3 regions of the Citricoccus alkalitolerans genome follow, and region 2 is predicted to be linked to each of the others. Evidence: riboswitches for the same ligand, from Rfam matches in the RefSeq annotation. Region 2 holds a riboswitch; each other region holds the start of a gene.
What was found. A riboswitch is a leader RNA that binds a small molecule or an ion and turns the genes downstream of it on or off. The one in region 2 is predicted to bind thiamine pyrophosphate.
Positions count from the first base shown of each region.

Region 1: it holds a riboswitch for thiamine pyrophosphate, as region 2 does, so the genes downstream of both, ABD134_RS11285 (ECF transporter S component) here and ABD134_RS07970 (thiamine phosphate synthase) in region 2, are expected to answer to the same signal.
Region 3: it holds a riboswitch for thiamine pyrophosphate, as region 2 does, so the genes downstream of both, thiO (glycine oxidase ThiO) here and ABD134_RS07970 (thiamine phosphate synthase) in region 2, are expected to answer to the same signal.

Region 1 covers NZ_BAAALH010000002.1:1,182,273-1,189,643, forward strand. The annotation lists gene ABD134_RS11260 (Na+/H+ antiporter subunit D) at 1-740, shown strand, start outside; gene ABD134_RS11265 (Na+/H+ antiporter subunit E) at 737-1,333, shown strand; gene ABD134_RS11270 (MrpF/PhaF family protein) at 1,330-1,617, shown strand; gene mnhG (monovalent cation/H(+) antiporter subunit G) at 1,679-2,050, shown strand; gene ABD134_RS11280 (DUF4235 domain-containing protein) at 2,158-2,439, opposite strand; TPP riboswitch at 2,541-2,644, shown strand; gene ABD134_RS11285 (ECF transporter S component) at 2,736-3,467, shown strand; gene ABD134_RS11290 (ABC transporter ATP-binding protein) at 3,471-5,114, shown strand; gene ABD134_RS11295 (energy-coupling factor transporter transmembrane component T family protein) at 5,117-5,923, shown strand; gene ABD134_RS11300 (HNH endonuclease) at 6,719-7,216, shown strand.
Region 2 covers NZ_BAAALH010000002.1:456,637-464,007, forward strand. The annotation lists gene ABD134_RS07960 (hypothetical protein) at 1-215, opposite strand, end outside; gene ABD134_RS07965 (hypothetical protein) at 235-363, opposite strand; gene ABD134_RS07970 (thiamine phosphate synthase) at 512-1,237, opposite strand; TPP riboswitch at 1,228-1,321, opposite strand; gene ABD134_RS07975 (CPBP family intramembrane glutamic endopeptidase) at 1,485-2,405, shown strand; gene thiM (hydroxyethylthiazole kinase) at 2,406-3,254, opposite strand; gene ABD134_RS07985 (hypothetical protein) at 3,227-4,120, opposite strand; gene ABD134_RS07990 (DUF6507 family protein) at 4,256-4,615, shown strand; gene ABD134_RS07995 (hypothetical protein) at 4,615-6,021, shown strand; gene ABD134_RS08000 (hypothetical protein) at 6,101-7,371, shown strand, end outside.
Region 3 covers NZ_BAAALH010000002.1:1,494,786-1,502,156, reverse strand. The annotation lists gene moeB (molybdopterin-synthase adenylyltransferase MoeB) at 1-71, opposite strand, end outside; gene ABD134_RS12750 (thiazole synthase) at 68-904, opposite strand; gene thiS (sulfur carrier protein ThiS) at 908-1,147, opposite strand; gene thiO (glycine oxidase ThiO) at 1,147-2,463, opposite strand; TPP riboswitch at 2,452-2,553, opposite strand; gene ABD134_RS12735 (acyltransferase family protein) at 2,675-3,889, shown strand; gene ABD134_RS12730 (SDR family oxidoreductase) at 3,961-4,839, shown strand; gene ABD134_RS12725 (glycoside hydrolase family 15 protein) at 4,878-6,689, shown strand; gene ABD134_RS12720 (siderophore-interacting protein) at 6,814-7,371, shown strand, end outside.

The DNA.
Region 1 (7,371 bases), 730 kb from region 2:
CCAACATCGACCGTCTGGGCGGGATGGCGCGGATCTCACCGCTGATCGCGATTCTGTTCTTCATCCCGGCCATGAACCTGGGTGGCATCCCGCCGTTCTCCGGCTTCCTCTCCAAGATCGGCCTGATCCAGGCCGGCGTCGGCGCGGACCACGGCATGGCATGGGCGCTCGTGGCCGCCTCCGTGGTGACCTCGCTGTTGACGCTGCTGGTGATGGTCCGAGTGTGGAACCGCTCGTTCTGGCGCCGGGTCGAGGACGTGGAGCACCCGCCGGCCAAGCTCGTCCTCGCGCTGGAGGAGACCGAGGCGCGGCGCGCCGGCCGGAACGCCAGAGCTGTCACAATCGAGACCCAGACCCGGACCCCGGCCCAATCCGACACCAAGACCCTGACCAAGACCCAGGTCAAGACCCCGACCAAGATCCCCAAGGGACCCGCCCGTGGCATGGTCTACCCGACCGTCGGACTCGTGGCCTTCGGCCTGGCCTTCACCGTGTTCGCCGGCCCGCTCTACGCCTTCGCTGACCGGGCCGCCACGGACATGCTTCTGCGCACGCCCTATATCGAGGCCGTCCTAGGCCCGGAGGCCGCCGCCCAGGCGGAGCAGGATCTGGGCGGCCTGGAGGAACGGGGCATCCATGTACCGGACCAGGACAACGGCGGGCCAGGCGTGCCGGATTCCATCCCCGGGGATTCCGAAGGGCACGATGTCGGCGATAGTACCGAAGGGGGTCAGCCATGAGCGCCGGTCCGGACGATCAGGACGGGGGCCGCTCCTTCTGGAGCCAATGGCCGATCCTCCTGGGCCTGACCCTCACGTGGGGTGCTCTCTGGCAGGACTTCTCGCCGGGCGTGCTGCTGGCCGGCGTCGTGTTCTCGATGCTGACGTTGACCTTCTACCGGTTGCCTCGGGTGAACTTCTCGGACCGGTTCAACCTCTGGTACGCCCTGATCTTCACGTTCCGGTTCCTGTGGCACGTGGTGACCGCCTCCATCTCGGTGGCCTGGGATGCGATCACTCAGGGGCCGAAGATCGTCAACTCCGTGGTGGCGGTCCCGCTGCGCAGCCACGATGACCTGATCGTCACGCTCACCGGTCATGCGCTGGCCCTGGTGCCCGGTTCCCTCGTCATCGACGTGGACCGGCCCAGCTCTACGCTATACCTGCACTGCCTGAACGTGGACAACGCGGAGGCGGTCGAGTCCTTTCGGGTCGAAGCCCTGAAGACTGAGGCCGCGATCATCCGGGCGATCGGTACGAAGGCGGACCTGGCCCTCGTGAAGGAGGGCGAGGCGCCGCACGCCGAGGCCCCTGCTGGCAGGAGGCCACGATGACGATGCTGGAATGGGCGGGGATCGTCTGCCTGATACTGCTGGGTGCGGGGGCCTTGGCAGCGATCTACCGGATCGTCCGCGGACCCTCGATCCTGGACCGGGCCATCGCCACGGACGTGCTGCTGATCGTCGTCTCGTCTGCTTTGTGCGTCGAGATGGCCGTGAACCACCACACGGACAACATCGTGTTCGTGGTGGTGGCCTCGGTGATCGGATTCGTGGGTTCGGTGACACTGTCCCGATTCGTGGCCGAGGCCAGGAAGGAGCCGAGCGAACGTGCTTGACCTCGACTGGATCCAGATCTCAGACGGAATCGCAGCCGTGCTGTTGGTCCTCGGGGCCTTGATGTCCACCGTGGCAGGGATCGGCCTGTTCCGGTTTCCGGACCAGCTCTCCCGCATGCACGCGGGCACGAAACCCCAAGTGCTGGGGCTGTTGCTGATGCTGATAGCCCTGGCCTTCGCCTGGCGGGCGTGGGTGTGGGTGCCCGTGCTGGTGCTGGCGTGGGTGCTGCAGATGCTCACCGCGCCGGTCTCCGCACACCTCGTGGGCCGGGCGGGTTACCGCACCAAGCACCTCAGACCGGAATACCACTTCGTGGACGAGCTCGCGGACGTGGTCGCCCGTCAGGACGACGCGGGCAGGCCGGCCGCAACGGCGCCCGACCAGCGGACCGTTCCGAAGGACGACCCTATGGACCAGCAGGGCCGCGACTGACGCGGCTGAATCGATCCGGCTGGGCCGCCTGAGCCGGGCCGTCGAGCACGGCCCGGCCCTCGCCGCCGGTGAGCTGGACCACTCCGGTGCCCGGCCGGCGTCGGGCCTCAGACCTCGGCGGCCCCGGCCCTGGATTTCGTGCGTGACTGGATGGCCTTCACGGCAGAGTTCGCGCCGCGCTTGGACGAGACCCGGATGATGGCGGAGATGCCCGCAGAGATGGTCGCGAAGGTGATGGCGCTCCACATGTTGGCCTCGGTGTCGTCCAGGTCCTTCGGGGCGTCATGGCCGGTGACCTTCCTCCAGGCGAACTCCACGACCTTGGTGCCGATGATGCCGCCGCCGATCGTGATGCCGGTAGCGATGAGCTTTTCCACGAGGGTGTTCACGGGTTCCTCCAGGACGTTGACGGTGGTCGTTGCGCGTTCGTTGCCAGCCTAACGGTTCACCGGGCGGGATGTGCCGTGTGTGGACTATGATGGGCGGACACTGTGAACGACAGGGGAGCACCTCCGGGTGCTGAGAGTGCGCCCAGCGCAGACCCTCGAACCTGCTCCGGCTAGCACCGGCGAAGGAAGTCGAGTTCTCTGACGGAACGTCAGAAGCCGTCCAGCAGCATCCGCGTGCGGGTGCTCGTGGCGTACCGTTCCGTCCCCCTCCTTGCATCCTTGAGGAGGAACACCACATGGTCTCCATGAAGACCGGCAACACCCCGCAACACCCTGACGCAACCCCCGGGCACGACGCCGGCCACGCGCCGTCCGCAGACATCGGCGCCACGACCGGCACCACGACCGGCAACGGCCGAGCATCCGGCAGCGCCGCCCCGAATCGGCGCTCCTGGCGGGTGGTGGACATCGTTGTGGCCGCCGTCATCGCGGTGGCCTCCGGCGTCATCTTCTGGGCCTGGAACCTGGCCTATGCCGGGTTGAGCCCCGCCTTCGCGGCCTTCCCGCCGTCCTCCGCCCTGGTGGCCGGGATGTGGCTGTTCCCGGCCGTGCTCGGTGGGCTCATCATCCGCAGGCCCGGGGCCGCGCTGTTCACCGAACTGGTGGCTGCGGCGGTATCTGCCCTGCTCGGCTCCCAGTTCGGCCTGACCGTCCTGGCCTCCGGCGTGGTCCAGGGCCTCGGACCGGAACTGATCCTGCTGGCGTTCCTCTACCGCCGCTTCACGCTACCCGTGGCGCTGCTCGCCGGCCTCGTCACGGGGATCTTCGGGGGCATCAATGACGCGTTCATCTTCAACTGGTTCCCCGAGTACACGCTGGACTGGAAGCTGATCTACGTGGGATTGGTAGGAGTCTCCGGGTTGGTGATCGCCGGACTGCTGTCCTGGCTGGCCACGCGCGGTCTTGCGGCCACGGGGGCCCTGTCCGCCCTGGCCTCCCGCCGTGCCCACCAGGAGCCGGTGGCCTGAACGGTGCCGGGAGCGCACATCACCGCCGCGGACTGGGGTTGGCGCCACGCCGGCCGGCCGGTTCCCGCCGTCGCGGGTCTGGACCTGGAGGTGCCGGCCGGGCAGAAGGTCCTGCTGGCTGGCCCTTCCGGCGCCGGCAAGTCCACCCTGCTCTACGCCCTTGCCGGAGTGCTGGACCCCGCTGACGAGTCCGAGGAGACCGGTTCCCTGTGGGTGGACGGCACCGTGTCGCGTGAGCTGCGCGGCCACGCCGGGCTGGTGCAGCAGGATCCCGAGACCCAGGTGATCCTGTCCCGCGTCGGTGATGATGCGGCGTTCGGCGCTGAGAACCTGCTGGTGCCGCGGGAGCAGATCTGGGACCGCGTCCTGGACGCCCTGGACGCCGTGGGGCTGGGAGAGGACCAGGGGATCTCCCTGGCCCGGGACACCTCGCGATTGTCCGGCGGACAGAAGCAGCGCCTGGCCCTCGCCGGGATTCTGGCGATGCGCCCGCCGTTGATCCTGCTGGACGAGCCCACCGCCAACCTGGATCCGTCCGGGGTGCTGGAGGTCCGCGACGCCGTGCTCGCCGTGGCCGGGCGGACCGGCGCGACCCTGCTCGTGGTCGAGCATCGCCTCGCCGTCTGGGCCGACCACGTGGACCGCATGCTCGTCCTGGAACCCGGCGGCGGGATCAGCCACGACGGCTCTCCGGGCGAGCTCCTCGCCCCGGGCCCCGTCCGGGACGAGCTGGCCGCCGCGGGCGTCTGGGTGCCTGGCCGTGTTCCAGCACCGACCACCCCCACCCCTCGCGACTGGAGGTCGAATTCGCACCGGAATGGGCCCGGCATCGGCCAAAATCGGGGCGATATTGACCTCCAGATGCAGGGGGGAGTGGAGGGCAGACACGGGACGACGCCGGCGCCCTCCGGTGCACTGTTGACCGCTCGTGGCCTGGCCGTCTCCAGGGAGCCCGTGAAACCGGGATGGCGCCGGCGCCTCGGTCCCACCCCGACGCCGGTCCAGCGGGACCTGGACCTGGAGCTGGGGGCCGGCGAGGCCGTCGTCGTGACCGGGGCCAACGGCAGTGGAAAATCCACGCTGCTGCTGACCCTGGCCGGTCTGATCCCCTCCCACGCGGGCACGCTCACCGCGGGGACCGCGCTCAAGGGGGAGCGGGCCGGCAACCTGCCGGACGATCCGCACCGGTGGAAGGCCGCCGACCTGGTCAGCCGGATCGGCACCGTCTTCCAGGAGCCCGAGCATCAGTTCGTCGCCACCACCGTGCGGGACGAGTTGCTGTTCGGTCCACGCCACGCCCGCGATCCCGAGACCGGGCAACGCCTGTTCACGGAGGAGCAGGCTGCCGCGCGGGCTGATGGGCTGCTGGCGGCGCTGAATCTGGAATCGCTGGCCGAGGTCAACCCGTTCACGCTCTCCGGCGGGGAGAAGCGGCGGCTGTCCGTCGCCACGGTACTGGCCGCCGGCCCCGACGTGGTGTTCCTCGACGAGCCGACGTTCGGCCAGGACGCCAACACGTGGGCCGTGCTCACGGGCTTGCTGCGCGGGCTGGTGGCCGAGGGCCGCTCGGTGCTGGCCGTGACCCATGATGCCGACTTCGCCGCCGCGCTCGACGCCCGGGTGGTCGAGCTGGAGGTGGCCGCGTGACGGTGCCTGTTGCCACTCTCAGGGCTCCCTCCCGGCCTGTGGCCGGCTCGGCCTTCGAGCGTGCCAACCCCCTGGCCAAGCTCGCGGCTCTGCTGCCGGTGACGGCGGTGCTGGTGGCGACGATGGATTGGGTGTCCTCCGGGATCGTCCTGGTGGCCGCCGTGGTCCTGTTGCCGTTGTCCGGGATCCGGGTCGGCGAGTTCTTCCGGCGGGCCTGGGTCCTGGTGGCGGCCGCGCTGGTGTCCGCGTGGGGCACGGCCCTGGTGGGGGAGGACTCCGGGCCCATGCTGTTCGAGGCGGGACCGGTGAGTATCTCGGAGGGCTCGGTCCTGGCCGGGTTGGCCACGGGGCTGCGCATCCTCGCAGTGGCGCTGCCCGGCGTGATGGTCTTCATCACCACCGACCCCACCGACCTGGCCGACGCCCTGTCACAACGATTGCGACTGCCCGCACGCTTCGTCCTCGGCTCCCTCGCGGCCTTCCGGCTGCTGGGCGTGCTGACGGAGGAATGGCGGACCCTCGGCCAAGCCCGGCGGGCCCGAGGCGTCGGTGCCGGGGGCAACCCGCTCCGCCGGCTGGGATCCTGGCTCGGTCAGGTGTTCGGACTCATGGTGCAGGCCATCCGCCGGGCGACCAAGCTCGCCGTCACGATGGAGGCCCGAGGATTCGGAACCGGCGACCGCACCTGGGCGAGGGAGTCGCCGTTCGGTGCGCTAGACGTCTGGGTAGTCCTGGGCGGCGTCGGACTGGCTGCCATGGCGGTCGGCCTGTCCGTGGCCACCGGGGCGTTCAACCTCGTCTGGGCTTGACACGGCGGATGGTGTTGGGCTGCTCCTGAGATTTCGGACGCTCCTGACGCACCGTCAGAAGTGCACTGAACTACGCTCGACGGCTTCAAACAACTCATCCAGGCTGCCCACGGGAGTGACCATCGTCGAGGATGGCGACGATTCGGGGCGGGTGGACGTCGACTCACTCGGGGTGGTGGCTGGGGACGTGGTCTCAGATGCCCCTTGTTCCGCCTCGCTGCCACAGCCCGTCAGGACGAACCCAGCCGTCAAAATCAGCACTGCGCTTCCGGTCGGAACTGAACGCAAATTCCCCGCCATATGAACCCCCTCTGATCGTCGTCCGGTTCTTTCACCCTACTGGCGCACGCATGTGGCCGGAACGGCCACCACAAGGCGGTTCACCCTCCGTGTCCTGTAGTTCCGGGCTTCTCGAACAGGCCGTCGTTCGGCTGAACGATCACCTATTCCAAAAGGGAATCCATATCAGGTTGGGCCTTGAGACCTTTCGCGGCAGGAGTGCCGGCTTTGGGCAGACGAGCGCGCCCAACATGCCGCGCAGCGGCAAAATCCGGCACTGCCGCCAACAATCAACTGAACTTCCGGTGGGAGAATGGCGGAGCACCGGACCGATCTAGGAGGGGAATGTCGCGCAACAGTGTGAGGGTTCTGCACGAGATCACCTGCCGCGGCTGCGGGATCACCTTCCGCGATCACAACCGCAACCGGGCGTACTGCAGCGACTTCTGTCGGCTGCTGTACATGGAGTCCCGGATGTTCCGGTGCTCGTACTGCGACACCGACGAAACTCTGGATTTGGCAGCTTCGTTCCAGTTGCAGGCCTCTGGGAACTATGAAAACTCCACCCGACGGGCGTTCGTCGTCCGGCACCAGCCGTGCCGACGCGAGCTGCTGGACCGGCATGAGAGGGACCTGGGCTGCCGTTGCAAGAGTTGCCAGGCCGAGGCCGGCCTGCCGCCGACGCGGCCGTTCAAGGTGCCGCCGAAGGGTCCCCGCCGGTCCATCGGCTACCGCCGACACGCTCCGGAGGTGTATGCCCGCGACGGGCTGCTCTGTCAGATCTGCGGGTTACCTACCGAGCCGGACGCTCACCCCTCTGGCGACACGTATCCGAGCCTGGACCACGATGTGCCCCTCCACGAGGGCGGTATGGACGACATCGAGAACCTGCGCACCACGCACCGGTGGTGCAACATCAAACGCAACGGCAGCCCCTTGTGGGGCTCGATGGACGATGAGGCGATCCGGCGGCTGGCCCGGGAACGGTTCGTCCATCTGCTCCCCGTCGACTGAGCCAGCCACGGCCATCCAATCCCGCTCATGGCGGTTAGGGCTGCCCATAGTCACCGGCAGCCAGAGCGCGGACCTGGACAGGGTCGGGGATCCCGAGTGGATCCCGGCCAGGATGGAGCCAACCCGGTCCGGGATCCCCATGCGGGCGGCCTTCC
Region 2 (7,371 bases):
GATCCGCCCTGCACCATGCCGAATTCCTCACCAGCCTTCAGGATCGCCTGGAGGAATTCCTCGCGGTGTTCCTCCGGCCCGAACATCTCCAGCCCCGTGTTCTCCGCCTCAGGCCAGACGGCCCCGGCCGCGCCGGGTCCACGGACCGGCAGGGCCGGCCCAGTGAGTTCGCCGTGGCCAGCCGGGGTTCCGACTAGATCCGGAGTTCGCCGCACGGTCACTGTGTTGATCCGGTCAGTCCGCGAACCCCGCCAGCACCTCCCGCACCACCGCACCCGGGTTCGCCGCCTCCATCAACGCACGGACCATCACGACGCCGGCCACGCCCGTTCCAGCAAGGGCGGCGGCATCGGCGGGGGTCACGTCCCCGGCTTCATCCGGCCGGTAGACGGCTGCCCAACCCTCTGAAGTGTCCAGCCAAACATCTCAGTTGCCCTGTCGAGCTGAGTCCGGTTGGCCGCTGCGGGCTCCTGTCGCGGGGATTCCCCGCGATCATGAGTTTTCCCCGTGATCATCGGCGGGAGATCTCACGATCACCGGGAATTGCGGGAAGCGGGAAGGGAGAGGCGCCAAAGCCCGCCAGCACCTCCCGCACCACCGCGCCCGGATCCTCCGCCTCCATCAACGCCCGCACCATCACGACGCCGGCCACGCCCGTCCCAGCCAACGCGGCAGCATCGGCCGGGGTCACGTCCCCGATCGCGACGATCGGCAGGGTGGTGGCGGCCACGAGCTCCCGGTAGCCGTCCACCCCGAGTGGTGGGCGGCCGGAGTCCTTGGTCGGCGTCAGGCGGAAAGGCCCGGCGCCGATGTAGTCGAGCATCTCGCGCTGGGCCTCTGCGGCGTGGACCAGCTCGAGGGTCCCGGTGGTCAGCCCGATGATGGCCTCCGGCCCCAGGAGGGCGCGGGCGTCGGCCACGGGCAGGTCGTCCTGTCCCAGGTGCACGCCGTGCACTGCGGCTCCCCGCAACCGGGCGGCCCACGCCACGTCCGGCCGGTCGTCCACCAGCACCCGGGTGGCCGGGCGGACGGCGTGCACCGCCTCGGCCACGGCACTGGTCAACTCCAGCAGTTCGGCCGCGGAGGCCTCCTTGGCCCGCACCTGCACCACACCGGCTCCGGCGGCCGCCGCTGCCGCGGCCACCTCCACGGTGCGCCGGCCAGTGCCGGAGGTGACCAGGTAGCAGCGCAGGTCGAGAGGATCCTGGGGTGCCCTCATGGGGCTAGAAGAAGTCACGCGGACATCCCTTCGCTAGTCCGAACTAGATCAGGTGCCACGGGTGTGATCTCAGCGCCGGACGGCGCACCCCGTGTCCAGGAGTCAGTGTAGGGCAGAGACCACACACCACCTCTTGCAGGACCGGCCCAGGGTTGAGTCACTCCGCAGAGCTACCGGACGTGCGCCCTCCGGGGTGACGATCCGCGGGCCCGTGCTCCGTAGCGTGCACTCCGCACGGCAACAACGCCGGAGACGAGGAGCCCCCATGCAACCCACACCCAGACCTGCATCCCCACCCGCGCCCCTGAGCCAGCCGCCGACGCCGTCGGTCCAGAAGACCCCGTTCTGGACCCGCCCGTCCGTGCGAGCCAGCACCATGGTGCTCGCTTTCGCTGCCCTGATGATCATCACCAATTCCGCCGCGTCCGCACTCGGCAGCCCGGCCGCCGCACTGCTGATCGGCCCCGCCCTCGGTGTCCTCGTGCTGTGGCTCTACTCCGCCGCCGTCCGCCGCATCGAGCAGCGTCCCGTCATCGAGCTCGCCCGGCCCACCGCTGCGAGACGGCTGCTCCTCGGCACGCTCGGCGGACTCACTCTGGCGGTCGTCTCCATCGGCCTCATCGCCGCCTTCGGCGGGTACGAGATCGTCGGCTGGGGAACACTCGCTGGAGCACTCACCGTCGTCGGGATGATGTTCGCCGTGGCCGTCGCCGAGGAGGTCCTCTTCCGCGGAGTGATCTTCCGACTCGTCCAGCATCGCTGGGGTACGTGGATGACCCTCGCGGCGTCCGCGCTCCTGTTCGGCCTCGTCCATCTCGTCAACCCCGGAGCCACCCTCTGGGGAGCCCTCACGCTCGCCGTCGAGGCAGGTCTCATGCTCGGCGCCGCCTATGTGGCCACGGGTTCGTTGTGGCTGCCCATCGGCCTCCACCTCGGGTGGAACATCACCACCGTCGCGATCTTCGGCACTATCGGCTCCGGAGGCGACGCGCGCGAAGCTCTCGTGGAGGCAGTGACTCCCGGCCCCGTCTGGCTCACCGGCGGCAGCTTCGGACCCGAAGCCAGCCTCATCTCCGTGGCGGTCTGCTCCATCGCCACCGTGCTCCTGCTGGTCTCCGCCCACCGAAACGGCCGGATCACCCGCCCTCAGAAACCCGTCAGTACCTCACGCACCGCGGCCCGCTGATCATCGGCCTCCCTCGGCGCCCACCCCGTCCAGCGCGTCGAGCAGGTGCATCCGGAAAGAGCCCGGCCCGGCGGCCCGCTCCGCGGCGAGTTCCCCGGCCACGTTCATCCACACCGTGGCGGCCAGCGCGGCCTCGAAGCCGTCCTCGGCCACCACCGAGCACGCCGCGGTCAGCGCCCCGAGCAGGCACCCCGTGCCGGTGACCCGGGTGAGCTGGGAGGTCCCGCGCGCCACCAGGGTGCTGCGGCCGGCGTCGAGCACCAGGTCTGTTGCCCCGGAGACCGCGACGGCTCCCCCGGTCCTCCGCACCACCTCCCGGGCTGCCTCGTCGGCGCCCGCCGGCGCCGAGAGAGAATCGGCACCGCGCCCGCCCGTACCGGAACCCACCAGGGCGAGTACCTCCGAGGCGTTGCCGCGTACCACCACGGGTCGCGAGTCCAGCAGCCGGCGAGCCAGGGGCGTGCGGACGGGGGCGAGGCCGATGGCGGTGGGATCGAGCACCCAGGGGCGGCCGTCCCGCACGGCGGCGGCCACGGTGGCGGGGATGCCGTCCATCGCGTCCGTGCTGAGGGTGCCGAGGTTGACCGCGAGCGCGTCGGCCACGGTGGTCACCACGGGCGCCTCGGCCTCCGTCTCGGTCATCATGGGGCGGGCGCCGGCGGCCAGCAGCCCGTCCGCCACGATCCCCATGGACACGGTGGCGGTGATGCAGTGCACCAGTGGCGCGCGCTCTCGCACCGCGGAGATCACGTGCGCGACGGCGGCCAGGTCCGGATCGTGTCCCAGGTCCGGTCCCAGCGGCGTCTGCGCGGCGTCCCGGGTCACGATCCCGGGGACAGGTGCGGCCACACGGCCGTCACCAGGCTCGCGATGACGACGGCCGCGCCAGCCGCGTACGGCCACCAGATCCCCGTGATCTCCGTGGTCTCCGGTGGGGCGGGATTCGCCGTGGGCCCCGCCCCGACCGCGCGGTCCGTTGCGGCCTCGGACACTCCTCGGCGCGAGGTGTCCCAGAGACTGGGCTTTGCGGCGTAGTAGGCCTCCGGGCCGGTCAGGGTAGCTGAGGACGCGGAATCCTCGGCCTCCGTGCCGGACGCGTCAGGATGACCGGGATGACCGGCGCCGCCGGGCTGGGAGCCGCCGGCGCGCCCCGGCTTCTGCCCGTCCGTCCAGCCGACCAGGCCCAGGTTGGACGGCAGGAGGATCGCCGCGGCGAAGATGACCAGGTAGAGGCCGATGAGGGCCAGGAGCAGCCCGAAGTACATATCCCCGACCCAGGTGCTGCCCAGCACCTCGGCGTCGACGGCGGCGGCGTACCGGTGCAGGCCACCGCGCCAGCGGCCCACCGGCCAGTAGTAGCCCGCCAGGCCCACGAGCATGAAGGCCGTCACGGCCACGGCCAGCCCCATGCCCACCCCGGCCCAGCGGTTCCTGCGCGGCGGGACGGGGCGCCCGGGCCATCCGATCCAGGCCACCATGTAGGCCAGGAATCCGAGGATGGCCGGCGCCATGACCACCAGGGTCCCGAGCATCAGCCCCAACCAGTGGCCGGCGGTCTCCGGGCCTCTCGAGGCATCCACGCTGCCGAGCCCGGTCACGCCCAGCATGGTCCGGACGAACCAGCCTCCCCAGAGCCACGAATAGCTGAGGAAGACCACCAGCCCCGCGAGCGCCCAGAGGAACCTCCGTCTCAGAAACCCCAGATAGACGTTCATGTGCTCCCTTCCTCCGCGTGACCGCCTGGACCCGACCGCATGGGGAGAGGTCCCCATCGCGCGGCCCGATGTCTTCGGCAACAATACCGAGGAGATGTCCTGTCCAGACAACGAGAGAGTGAGGCTTGCCGGACCATGACCACCTACGATCTGGACCCGGATGGGCTGCGCGGCGTCGCGACGTCCACCGCATCGGCCCTGGAGCCATTGGAGACCCATCGCTCCGACTGCAGCACGGCCGTGGATGAGGCCGCCGCCTCCGTCCAAAGTGCCGAGGTCGCCGGGGCGCTGCTCAACGTCTGGAACCTGCTGCTGGCCCCGCAGTTCGAGGGTGTCGAACAACGGCTCGCGAAGATGACCACGGGACTGACGAACGCCGCCTCACACTACGAACAGGGCGACAACGGCATGATCGAGGACGCGATGCGCTCGACGGACGAGACGGTCGAGCTGGACATCACGGACGCCAAACAGGTCACGGCGGAGGAGAACTGATGAGTCTGGACACCTCCGGCCTGTACGCGACCTGGCCGATCGGCGCGGAGGTGCGCGCCGACGGCAAGGACATCCAGAAGGCCACCCAGGCCTATGGCCAACTGATCATCGACTCCCAGTCGACGTGGACCGCACTGGACCAGTCCTTCCGCCAGCCGGAGTCACAGGCCGAGACCGCCAAGGCCGCCTACGACGATCTCGTGGTCGGCGGCACCGCCATCGGCACCGCGGGCAGCCGGATCCGGGACGCCCTGGTGACCTACGGCGACACCGTGGATGACCTGCAGCGGGACCGGCGCCTGGCCAAGACGGCCGCGCGGGAGTACAACACCGCTGCCGGCGCCGGCGACGAGATCCCCACGAGCGGCCCGGGATCCCGGGCAGCCATCCAGGCGCAGATCGACTCCGTGACCCGACGGCTCCAAGAGGCCATGGACACCTGTGCCGAGACCCTCAACGGCCTGGAACTCGAGCTCGACGTCGCCAGCTTCACGGACGGTCCGGTGCCCGGCATCATCACCACCGCGTTGAAGGACGGGCTGGGCAAGCTGTCCTTCTCGGACATCTCGTACACCGATTTCCACCACGTCGAGACGATCCGAAACCCCACGGTGGTCAACCGGCTGACGAACACGAGCATCAGCATCGGGACCCGGCCGCACTTCCCGTTCTTCGGTGTGGACGTGGACACGCCCACCAGCACCACATCGACCTCGGCGCACTCGACCACCCGCATCGAGACCAGGTCGAACTTCCTGTTGCCGGCCCCCATGGGCTGGATGGGGAAGATCCCGGGCCGGCTCGGTGACAGCTACCGCGCCCGCGTGGACGCCGACGGCCGGGCCCACCGGGTGGAGACCACGCGGACCCGCGTGCGGGACGGCGGGATCTTCGGCCGCAACGGCACCGTCACCACCACCACGACCACCACTCACACGGACACCTCGAACAACCGGTGGCGTCCGAGTGACGTCACCGCGACCACCGACGGGTGGCGGGGCGGCCTCAACCGCGCGGCCCGCGTGGCCGGACCGGTCGGTGACATCGTCGGTGTCGCGTTCACCTTCGAGGGCGCCTACAACGAGCACTACCAGGAGATCGGCAACGATCCCCGATACGCGGACCTGTCCCCGGCGGAGCGTGAGAACGAGGTCCTCGAGAACACCGTCGTCACCACGGTGACGGACACGGGCATCGACTTCGCCGCGGGTGGAACGGGCGCCGCCATCGGTGCCGCCGTGGGCGGGCCGGTGGGGGCCGTCGTCGGGTTCGGCGTGGGGCTCGGCCTGAGCTGGGCGTCTGACCAGGATTGGTTCGGCGGCAAGTCGGTGAAGGACTGGGCCTCCGACGGGGCCAACGCCGCGGTCGATGGGATCAAGGACAAGTGGAACGATTGGTTCGGATAGGCACCCCCTGATCCAGTCCAGCCCAGACCGGTCCAACGCAGCCCAGACCGGCGATCGTCCTCGAAGGAGCACCGACCACGTGAATCACGACGAGCAGTTGCCGTCCGGGTGGACGTCCAGCGGTATCCCCGGTTCCGACGTCCTGGTGCCTCCCGGGTGGACGGTGGCGGCCACTCCCTCGGCGGACCCGCTGGCAACGATCTATGCGCCGGCGGAATCGGACGACGGTCTCCGGCCGACGCTCGTCATCCGGCGCGGGCCCACGGGAGGGGCCTCTCTGGCGGCCGTGTCCGCGCAGGGCATGACGACGATGCTCGTCAGTTGGCCCGGCAGCCATCTGGTGTCCAATGACGCCATGGAGATCCAGGGCTTCGAGGTCCGGGCGCAGCGCTACCTCGTCGACGGGCCGGGACGGTCCGCCGTGGTGGAGCGGTGGCTGGTCCTCACCGGGGCCACCGTGGTGGAACTGACGGGCACGGTCCCGGTCTCCAGGTTCCTGGAGGTGATGCCGGACATCGAAACGATGATCATGAACGGCACCTACGCGGATGCGCCCCCCTCGGCCCCCGAACCACCGCCCGGGACCTATGGTGAGCCCCGCATCGACGAACAGTTCTCGGAGACTGTCGGCCACCGGCTGGAGGCCGTCGACGCCCTGCGCCGCGATCAGCCGCTCGCTGTACGGGGGGCGGCGGTCTCCGAGTCCGCCCTGGACCTCCTCCAGGGCGCCGCGTCGACGGGATGCCTCGGCAGTCTCGCCGAGGAGCAGTGGCCGGAGGAGGTGGCGATGCTGCGGTCACAGGGCCTTCTGGAGGATCGGACCCTCTCCGCGGAGGCGACGCGCCTGCTGGAGCCGGTCACCGATCAGTACGCGTATCTCCGGGTCAGTGCCAGCCATCGTCAGCGGGAGAGCCACCTGCACCTGTGGCTGGGCCACGGAGGGTCTGCCCTGGCGGCCGTCGGCGCCCCGATCCAACACCTCGTGACGCTGGACGCGGAGGACCACCACCGGCTCCGGGACGTCCTGGTGCTGGACGCCACCGCCGCGGAAGAGGTCCCCGGCGTCATCGCCCGGTGGATGGGACTCGGCCCGACGTGGCCGGTCACCTCCACCTCCCACGAACTCACCGCCGATGAGCTGGAGGACCGCCTCGCCACCGGCCCCCGCACCGGCGCGGATCCCTCCGCCTCGCTGGCCGCCCGATGGGCTGACAGCGAATGGGTGATGATCACCATCGAGGAGGTCGGCGTCGGGGACGGGCCCAACATCACGTTGCTCCACGCCGAGGGGGCCGGCTACGCCCAGCCGACGCCGGTCGACGGTGACTGGACCGACGTCGCCGATGCCAC
Region 3 (7,371 bases), 1.0 Mb from region 2:
CGGGCGTAGCGCTCAAGCTCCTCCGGGGTCAGCTCGGGCCCGGGCTCCACGAGCGGGCGCAATCGGCTCACCGGCGCTCCCCTACGGGCATCCAGTCCCCTCGCGGCACATCCGCCGGCTCGTTGGCATCGATCCGTCCGTCCAGGGGAGAGGACGCGATGGCGTGGCGGCGCGCGGGGATGCGCCCGGCACCGGCGGCCAGCCGTCCGGCGGCCACGGCGTGCCGCATCGCCGTGGCCATGGCCACAGGATCCTGGGCCCGGGTCACCGCGCTGGCCAGCAGCACGGCGTCGCACCCGAGTTCCATGGCGAAGGCGGCTTCGGAGGCGGTCCCGATACCGGCATCGAGGATCACTGGTACGCGAGCGCGGGAGACGATGAGTTCGATGTTGTGCGGGTTGAGGATGCCGAGTCCGGTGCCGATGGGCGCGCCCAGGGGCATGACGGCGGCAGCGCCGAGGTCCTCCAGGCGGCGGGCGACAGCTGGGTCGTCGGAGGTGTAGGCGAAGACCTTGAAGCCGCGGGACACCAGCTGCTCGGTGGCCTCCAGCAGTTCGACGACGTCGGGTAGCAGCGTCTCCTCGTCGGCGATGACCTCGAGCTTGACCCAGTCGGTCTCCAGCGCCTCCCGGCCCAGCTCGGCGGTCAACAGGGCGTCGCGTGCGGTGTAGCAGCCGGCCGTGTTGGGCAGGATCCGGATGCCATGGCGCCGGAGCAGGGCGAAGAGCGAATTTCCCTGCCCGGGGGAATAACGGCGCAGCGCCACTGTGGTCAACTCGGTGCCGGAGGCGAGCAGGGCCTGCTCCAGCGTGTGCAGGGAGCTCAGGCCCCCGGTGCCCATGATCAGTCGGGAGGACAGCTCTACCCTGTCGAGGACGAGCGGGTCCGGGTGCATGGTGGTCATGTCTCAGCCTCCTTGGACGGCGGTGATGATCTCGATGCTCTGGCCCTCCACCACGGGTGTGCGGTGCCAGCGGCTGCGGGGGACGACTGCGGCGTCCACGGCCACGGCCATGCCCAGGCGGCCCCCATCCAGCATGTTGCCGTCGGGGCCCAGGGGCCGGCCGACGGCCTCGGCGACAAGGTCGACGATGGTCGTGCCTTCAGGTACGGCGTGCGGGGCGCCGTTGAGGGTGATGCCGGACATCAAGTCCTCCTGTACTCGGATGCGGACGCGGATGCTCGGACCTCGACGGTGCGCCGATCGAGGTCCGTCGCGTCGAAGCGGTGCGGATCGGTGGTGGTCAGGTGGGAGGCGTCGGCGTCCGGGTCGGTCCCCGTCTCGCCGGTGACCAATTGAGCGGCGAGGCGAGCAGCCAAAGGGGTGAGCAGCACGCCGTGGCGGAAATAACCGGTCGAGACCACCAGGCCGGGGACGGGGTCCCCGTCGGGCGTACGGATGCGGCCGAGATAGGGAATGTCGTCCGGAGTGCCAGGCCGGGCTCGGGCCATGACCTCTGTCAGTTCCAGGTCACCCACGCTGGGCACGAGAGTCTGGGCGTCGCGCAACAGCCGAAACACGCCCCCGGTGTTGACTCCGGCCAGGCCGTCCTCGCGAGAGGTGGCTCCGATCACGACGGTGCCGTCGGCGCGCGGGACGAGGTAGACCGGCACACCGTGGACCAGTCCCCGGACGGTGCGTTCGAGTAGTCGCCGAGCGCCACTGGGAAGGCGGGCGCGAACGATGTCGCCATGCACCGGACGTAGCGGCAACCGGCAGGTAGCGGGCAGGCCGTTCAGCTCACGGGTTCCCAGGCCCGGGGCCAAGATCGTCTGGGCCGCAACCACGTCCTGCCCGTCGGCCAGGGCGACGCCGGTCACTGCTCCGCGTCTGTCCCGACGCAGCGCCCTCGCATGCTCGCAGACAAGGCGCACCGGCCCACCGTCCACGGCACCAGCGGGGCGCCGAGGGTCCACCTCTGGTTCGACCAGGATTGCCAGTAATCCAGTCACCAGTCGTCTTGGGTCAATCTGGTGGTCGGAGGGGATGCGGTACACCGCCGACAGTCGCGGCGTCAGCGCCGGTTCGAGGGAGCGGGCCGTACGGAGCGCCAGTGGCTCTACCTCCATGCCCTGACGTAGCTGCAACTGACGCAGGTCCGCCAGAGCCTGCCGGTCGGCGAAGTCCACGCCGCAGACCAGGGTCTCGGTGGAGTGGTATCCCACGGATTCTCCGGCCGCCTGCTCGACAGCCGCGGCGAAGACCGGGTACTCCGCAGCCGAAGCACTCATCAGGGAATAAAGAGATTCCTGCTGGTACTGGACTTCGCTGACCGGAGCCAACATTCCGGCGGCCGCCCGCGACGCCCCCGCTCCCGGAGCCGGGTCGATCAACGCGACGGAGCGACCGCGGCGGCGCAGCTCCCACGCGGTGGCCAAGCCAATCAGCCCAGCGCCCACGATGGCGACATCGACGGCCCCAGGGCGTGGACGGCCAGGACGATGCGCAGAAGTCACCCACATGTCCTTTCCTACGGCGGCATGACCCGCATCAGGTATGGTGGTCGGCGCTCGGGCCCTCTCAGCCCCGGAGGGGCTCCCACAGAACGCGCTGACTCTCATCAGCGTGTGCCCCATCATACCCCCGCCGTCGCCGTGGAAGCCGGACACGGTAATGTGGGCCGCTGCGCACCGCCCAGCCCCTCCACCGCACCGCCAAAGCAGAAGAGATCCCATGCACCGCACCCAGCACGCCGAATCTGCGCGTGCCCAGTGGGTGGACACCGCGAAGGGGATCTCGATCCTGCTGGTGGTCCTGCTGCACACCAGCCTCTGGCTGCGCCAGGCGGACATGGACCGGATTCCCGCGTTCAGCGCCCTGAACACCGCGTTCGAGGACCTGCGCATGCCGCTGTTCTTCGCCGTGTCCGGATTGTTCGCCGCGAAGTGGCTGACCGCGGGCTGGGGCGAGTTCCTCCGCACCAAGGCCTCCCTGCTGGCCTGGGTGTTCCTGCTGTGGCAGATCCCTGTGATCGCCTACCGGATCATCGGCGGGCACCTGCTGCCGGGCATGGTGCACACGGACCTGGGGTCGCAGCTGGAGACCTGGGCGTGGTCACCGCTGCGCGCCAACGCCGAACTGTGGTTCCTGTGGGCCCTGGTGCTGTTCCTGCTCGCCGGCCGCCTCCTGCGGACGATCCCCACCGGGTGGATGATCGGCTCGGCCGCGGCGCTGTCCATGGTGTGGTCCGGCGTGGTCTGGCCGGGTTCCACGGGGCTGGAGGGCGGTGAACTGCGGCACCTGGTGGGTACCGGCCTCTATGAGGCCCCCACGTATTTCCTCTTCTTCATCGCCGCCGCGCGCGGCAGCTCCTGGGTGCGCGACGGCGTCGCCCGGGTCCCCCAGACCGTGTGGGCCGCCGTCGCGGTCGGCTGGTTCGTGGCCTTCGCCTGGTTCGGGCTGCTCGAGGACCAGCGGGAGCAGCCGGGCGTCGTGTTCCTGTGCCAGGTCTGCGGGGTGCTCGGCGGGATCGCCCTCGCCGTGTCCCTGCAGCGGATTCGCCCGGCGGCCCACGCGCTGGCGTTCCTGGGCCGGCACACGCTGGAGGTGTACCTCTCCCACACCACGATCGTGGTCGCCTTGACCTGCGTGCTCTACCTGACCGGCTCCCCCCTGCTCACGGCCCCCTGGGCGGCGTGGACGGTGCTCGCCGTGGCGCTCACCGCGATCGGCGCGGGACTGCTGCTGGGCCGGGCCGCCCGGGGCACCTGGCTGCTGGAGACACCAGCGGCGCTGCGGCGGTGGTCGGCACCGCGATGGTGGCCGGGATCGTTGCGCCAAAGCCCTGCGTCCCCGGCCTCGCCAGCCTCGACGAGCTCATCGGCCACGACCAGCGTTCCCACCCCCTCGGACCACCAGGACTCGGCGGTGCCCGTCATAGGGCCGTGACCGCCACCGGTGGTTCACGTCCGGAGTGCTCGCTACAGTGGGCTGCACGTGATCGACGACAGGAGAACACCATGACTCCAGCACCCGAGACGAACACCGACCGCTACCCGGAGCACATCCCCGCGCAGCACCAGCAGCCGCCGGGCGTGCAGTCGCAGATGACTCCGCTGCCGGACTGCGGCGAGACCAGCTATCGGGGCTCCGGCAAGCTTCAGGGACGGGCCGCCATCATCACCGGCGGGGACAGTGGGATCGGCCGCGCTGTGGCCATCGCCTTCGCCCGCGAGGGCGCGGACGTCCTGATCGCCTACCTCAATGAGGACGAGGACGCGCAGGACACCGCGCGCTACGTCGAAGAGGCCGGACGCCGTGCCGTACTGGTCCCCGGCGACCTCTCTGATCCAGCGCACTGCCGCAGCGTGGTGCAGCGGGCCGTCGACGAGTTCGGCCGCCTGGACGTACTGGTGGCCAACGCCGCGTTCCAGATGAGCCACGAAAACCTCGAGGACATCTCGGACGAGGAGTTCGACCACACGTTCCGTCTCAACGTGGGCCACTACTTCTACCTGGCCAAGGCCGCGCTGCCGCACCTGAAGCCCGGAGCCTCCATCATCGGCACCTCCTCGGTGAACGCGGATTCTCCCAGCCCAACCCTGGCGCCGTACGCGGCGACCAAGTCGGCCATCGCCAACTTCTCCGCCTCCCTGGCGCAGCTGCTCGGACCGAAGGGCATCCGCGTGAACTCGGTCGCCCCGGGCCCGATCTGGACTCCGCTGATCCCGGCCACCCTGCCGGAGGAGCAGGTGCACGACTTCGGCCAGCAGGTGCCGCTCGGCCGCACGGGCCAGCCGGCCGAGCTGGCCCCGGTCTACGTGATGCTGGCCAGCGACGACGGCAGCTATGTCTCCGGGGCGCGCGTGGCCGTCACGGGCGGCTCGCCGATGCTGTGAGCGAGGACGCTGAGAGTGGAGATGCTGAGAGGGGACGCATGAACCTGGAGGACCGCCGGGACGGCTATGTCGACCTTCGCTCCTATGCCGCGATCGGCAACGGCCGGACGGTGGCCCTGGTGGCGCATGACGGTTCCGTGGACTGGTTCCCCGTGCCGGACCTGGATTCCTCCCCGGTCTTCGCCCGGCTGCTGGACGCGGACCACGGCGGTTGCATCGAACTCCACCCGGACCGCGAGGCCCTCGCCGCTGCCGGCGTGGACGTGACCACCGAACTGCAGATCCATCGGCAGTACGTCCAGGGCACTAATGTGCTCAGCACGACCTACCGCACCCCGGTGGGCTCCGTGCGGGTCACGGATTCCGTGAACATGGGCTCCACCGGCGCCCTGCCCTGGACAGAGCTCGCGCGCTGTGTGGAGGGCCTCGCCGGCGAGGTGCCGATGCGGTGGCGCGTGGTCCCGGGGACCATGCTGAACACCGCTTCCCCGTGGGTCCAGCAGACGGACCAGGGTCCGGTAGTCCGCGTGGGCGAGGTCTCCCTCGCGGTGCGCGGCGAGAACATCGGCGTGCACGACGCCGGCCCGCAGGCCATCTCCGGTCGGTTCGCCTCGGGTGAGGCGACCGAGCACCTGCTGGCCGTCGTCGGGACCTCGGCGGAGCCGCTGCGGTTGCCGGCGACCCACGCGATCCGCCGCAACGTGGACCTCAGCGTGGACCTGTGGCGGCGCTGGACCGACCTGCTGGAGTACGACGGGCCCTATGGGGATGAGGTGCGCCGCAGCGCGCTGGTGCTGAAGCTGCTTGAGCACGACCCCTCGGGGTCCATCGCGGCGGCCGCCACCACGTCCCTGCCGGAGAATCGCGAGGGCACCAAGAACTACGACTATCGCTTCGCCTGGATCCGTGATGCCACCTACACGCTGCACGCGCTCCTGAGGCTGGACGAGCAGGAGGACGTGCACGCCGCCGTCTCCTGGCTGCTGCGGCTGGCGCGGCAGCAGCAGCCCCGGTTGCACGTGTTGAATCGGCTCAACGGGCACGTCCCCGAGGCCGTTACCACGGAGCTGGAGGTGCCCGGATGGCGCGGCATCGGCCCCGTGGTGGCCGGCAACGACGCCGCAGACCAGTTGCAGCTCGGCGTCTACGGGGACATCTTCGACATGGCGACCCTGTACGTGGACGGCGGCAATGTGCTGGACGCCGAGACGGCCCGGATGCTGTCCGGGCTGGCGGACGCCGTGTGCGACCTCTGGATCCGGCCCGACGCCGGCATGTGGGAACTGCCCGAGCACCGGCACTACACCAGCTCGAAGATGGGCTGCTGGGTGGCTCTGGACCGGGCCATCGCCCTCGCCGAGCGCGGCCACCTGCCAGGGACCGACGACCGGTGGCGAGACGAGCGCGACCGGATCCGGGCCTGGATCGAGGAGCACGGTTGGTCCGAGGAGCGCGGTGCCTACGTCTGGTACCGCGGGAGCGAGGAACTGGACGCCTCCGTCCTGCTGCACACGATCAGCGGGTTCGACACCGGCCCACGGATGTCATCCACCATCGATGCTCTCCGTGAGGAGCTGGGCCGCGGACCGCTGCTGTTCCGGTACAGCGGGATGGACGCGGAGGAGGGGACCTTCACTGCGTGCGGCTTCTGGTGCGCGGCGGCCCTCGCCCTGGTCGGCCGGCGGACCGAGGCCCGGGAGCAGATGGACGCGATGCTGGCACTGGCCAACGACGTTGGCCTGTACACCGAGATGATCGATCCGGCGGATGATTCGTTCCTGGGGAACACTCCCCAGGCGTTGAGTCATCTGGCCCTGCTGGTGGCCGCGCTGACATTGAACGGGCAGTGAGGGGTGGGCAGCACACCCCCTCGTTGCACATTACGACATGATTCCGTAGATTAATTAGGCGTGCCTAACCTTCCCCCCCACTGGCACGCGGAGGCCCCGCCTCGATCCCTACGGAAAGCAGACCATGACCGCGACCGCGACCCAGACGTACCCCTCGACCCGCGCGTACCGGACTCGGGTGGCGCGGATCAGCCGGCTCGGCGAGCACTTCGTCCGGTTCACCTTCGCCGACGACGACCTGCAGTTCTTCGGCACCGGCGGCCTCGATCAGCGCATCAAGCTCATGCTGCCCCGCGCGGACGGCACCCTGCCGGACGTGGGCCTGTTCGCCGAGCCCGCCCCCGCGATGATGGAGTGGTATACCCGCTGGCGTGAGCTGCCGGACGCCGAGCGCAACGCGATGCGCACCTACACCGTGCGCGAGGTCCGCCCAGAGGTCCGCGAGATCGACGTGGACTTCGTGCTGCACGGCACCACCGGACCCGCATCTGCGTGGGCACTGGGGGCCGCCATCGGGGACGAGATGGTGATCCTCGGGCCGGACGAGCGCTCCGAGACGCGCGGCCGCGGCCGCAGCGGGGGCATCGAGTGGGATCCGGGCACGGCACGCACGGTGCTGATGGTGGGCGACGAGACCGCCGCCCCCGCGATCTGCGCCATTCTGGAGACCCTCGACGAGAGC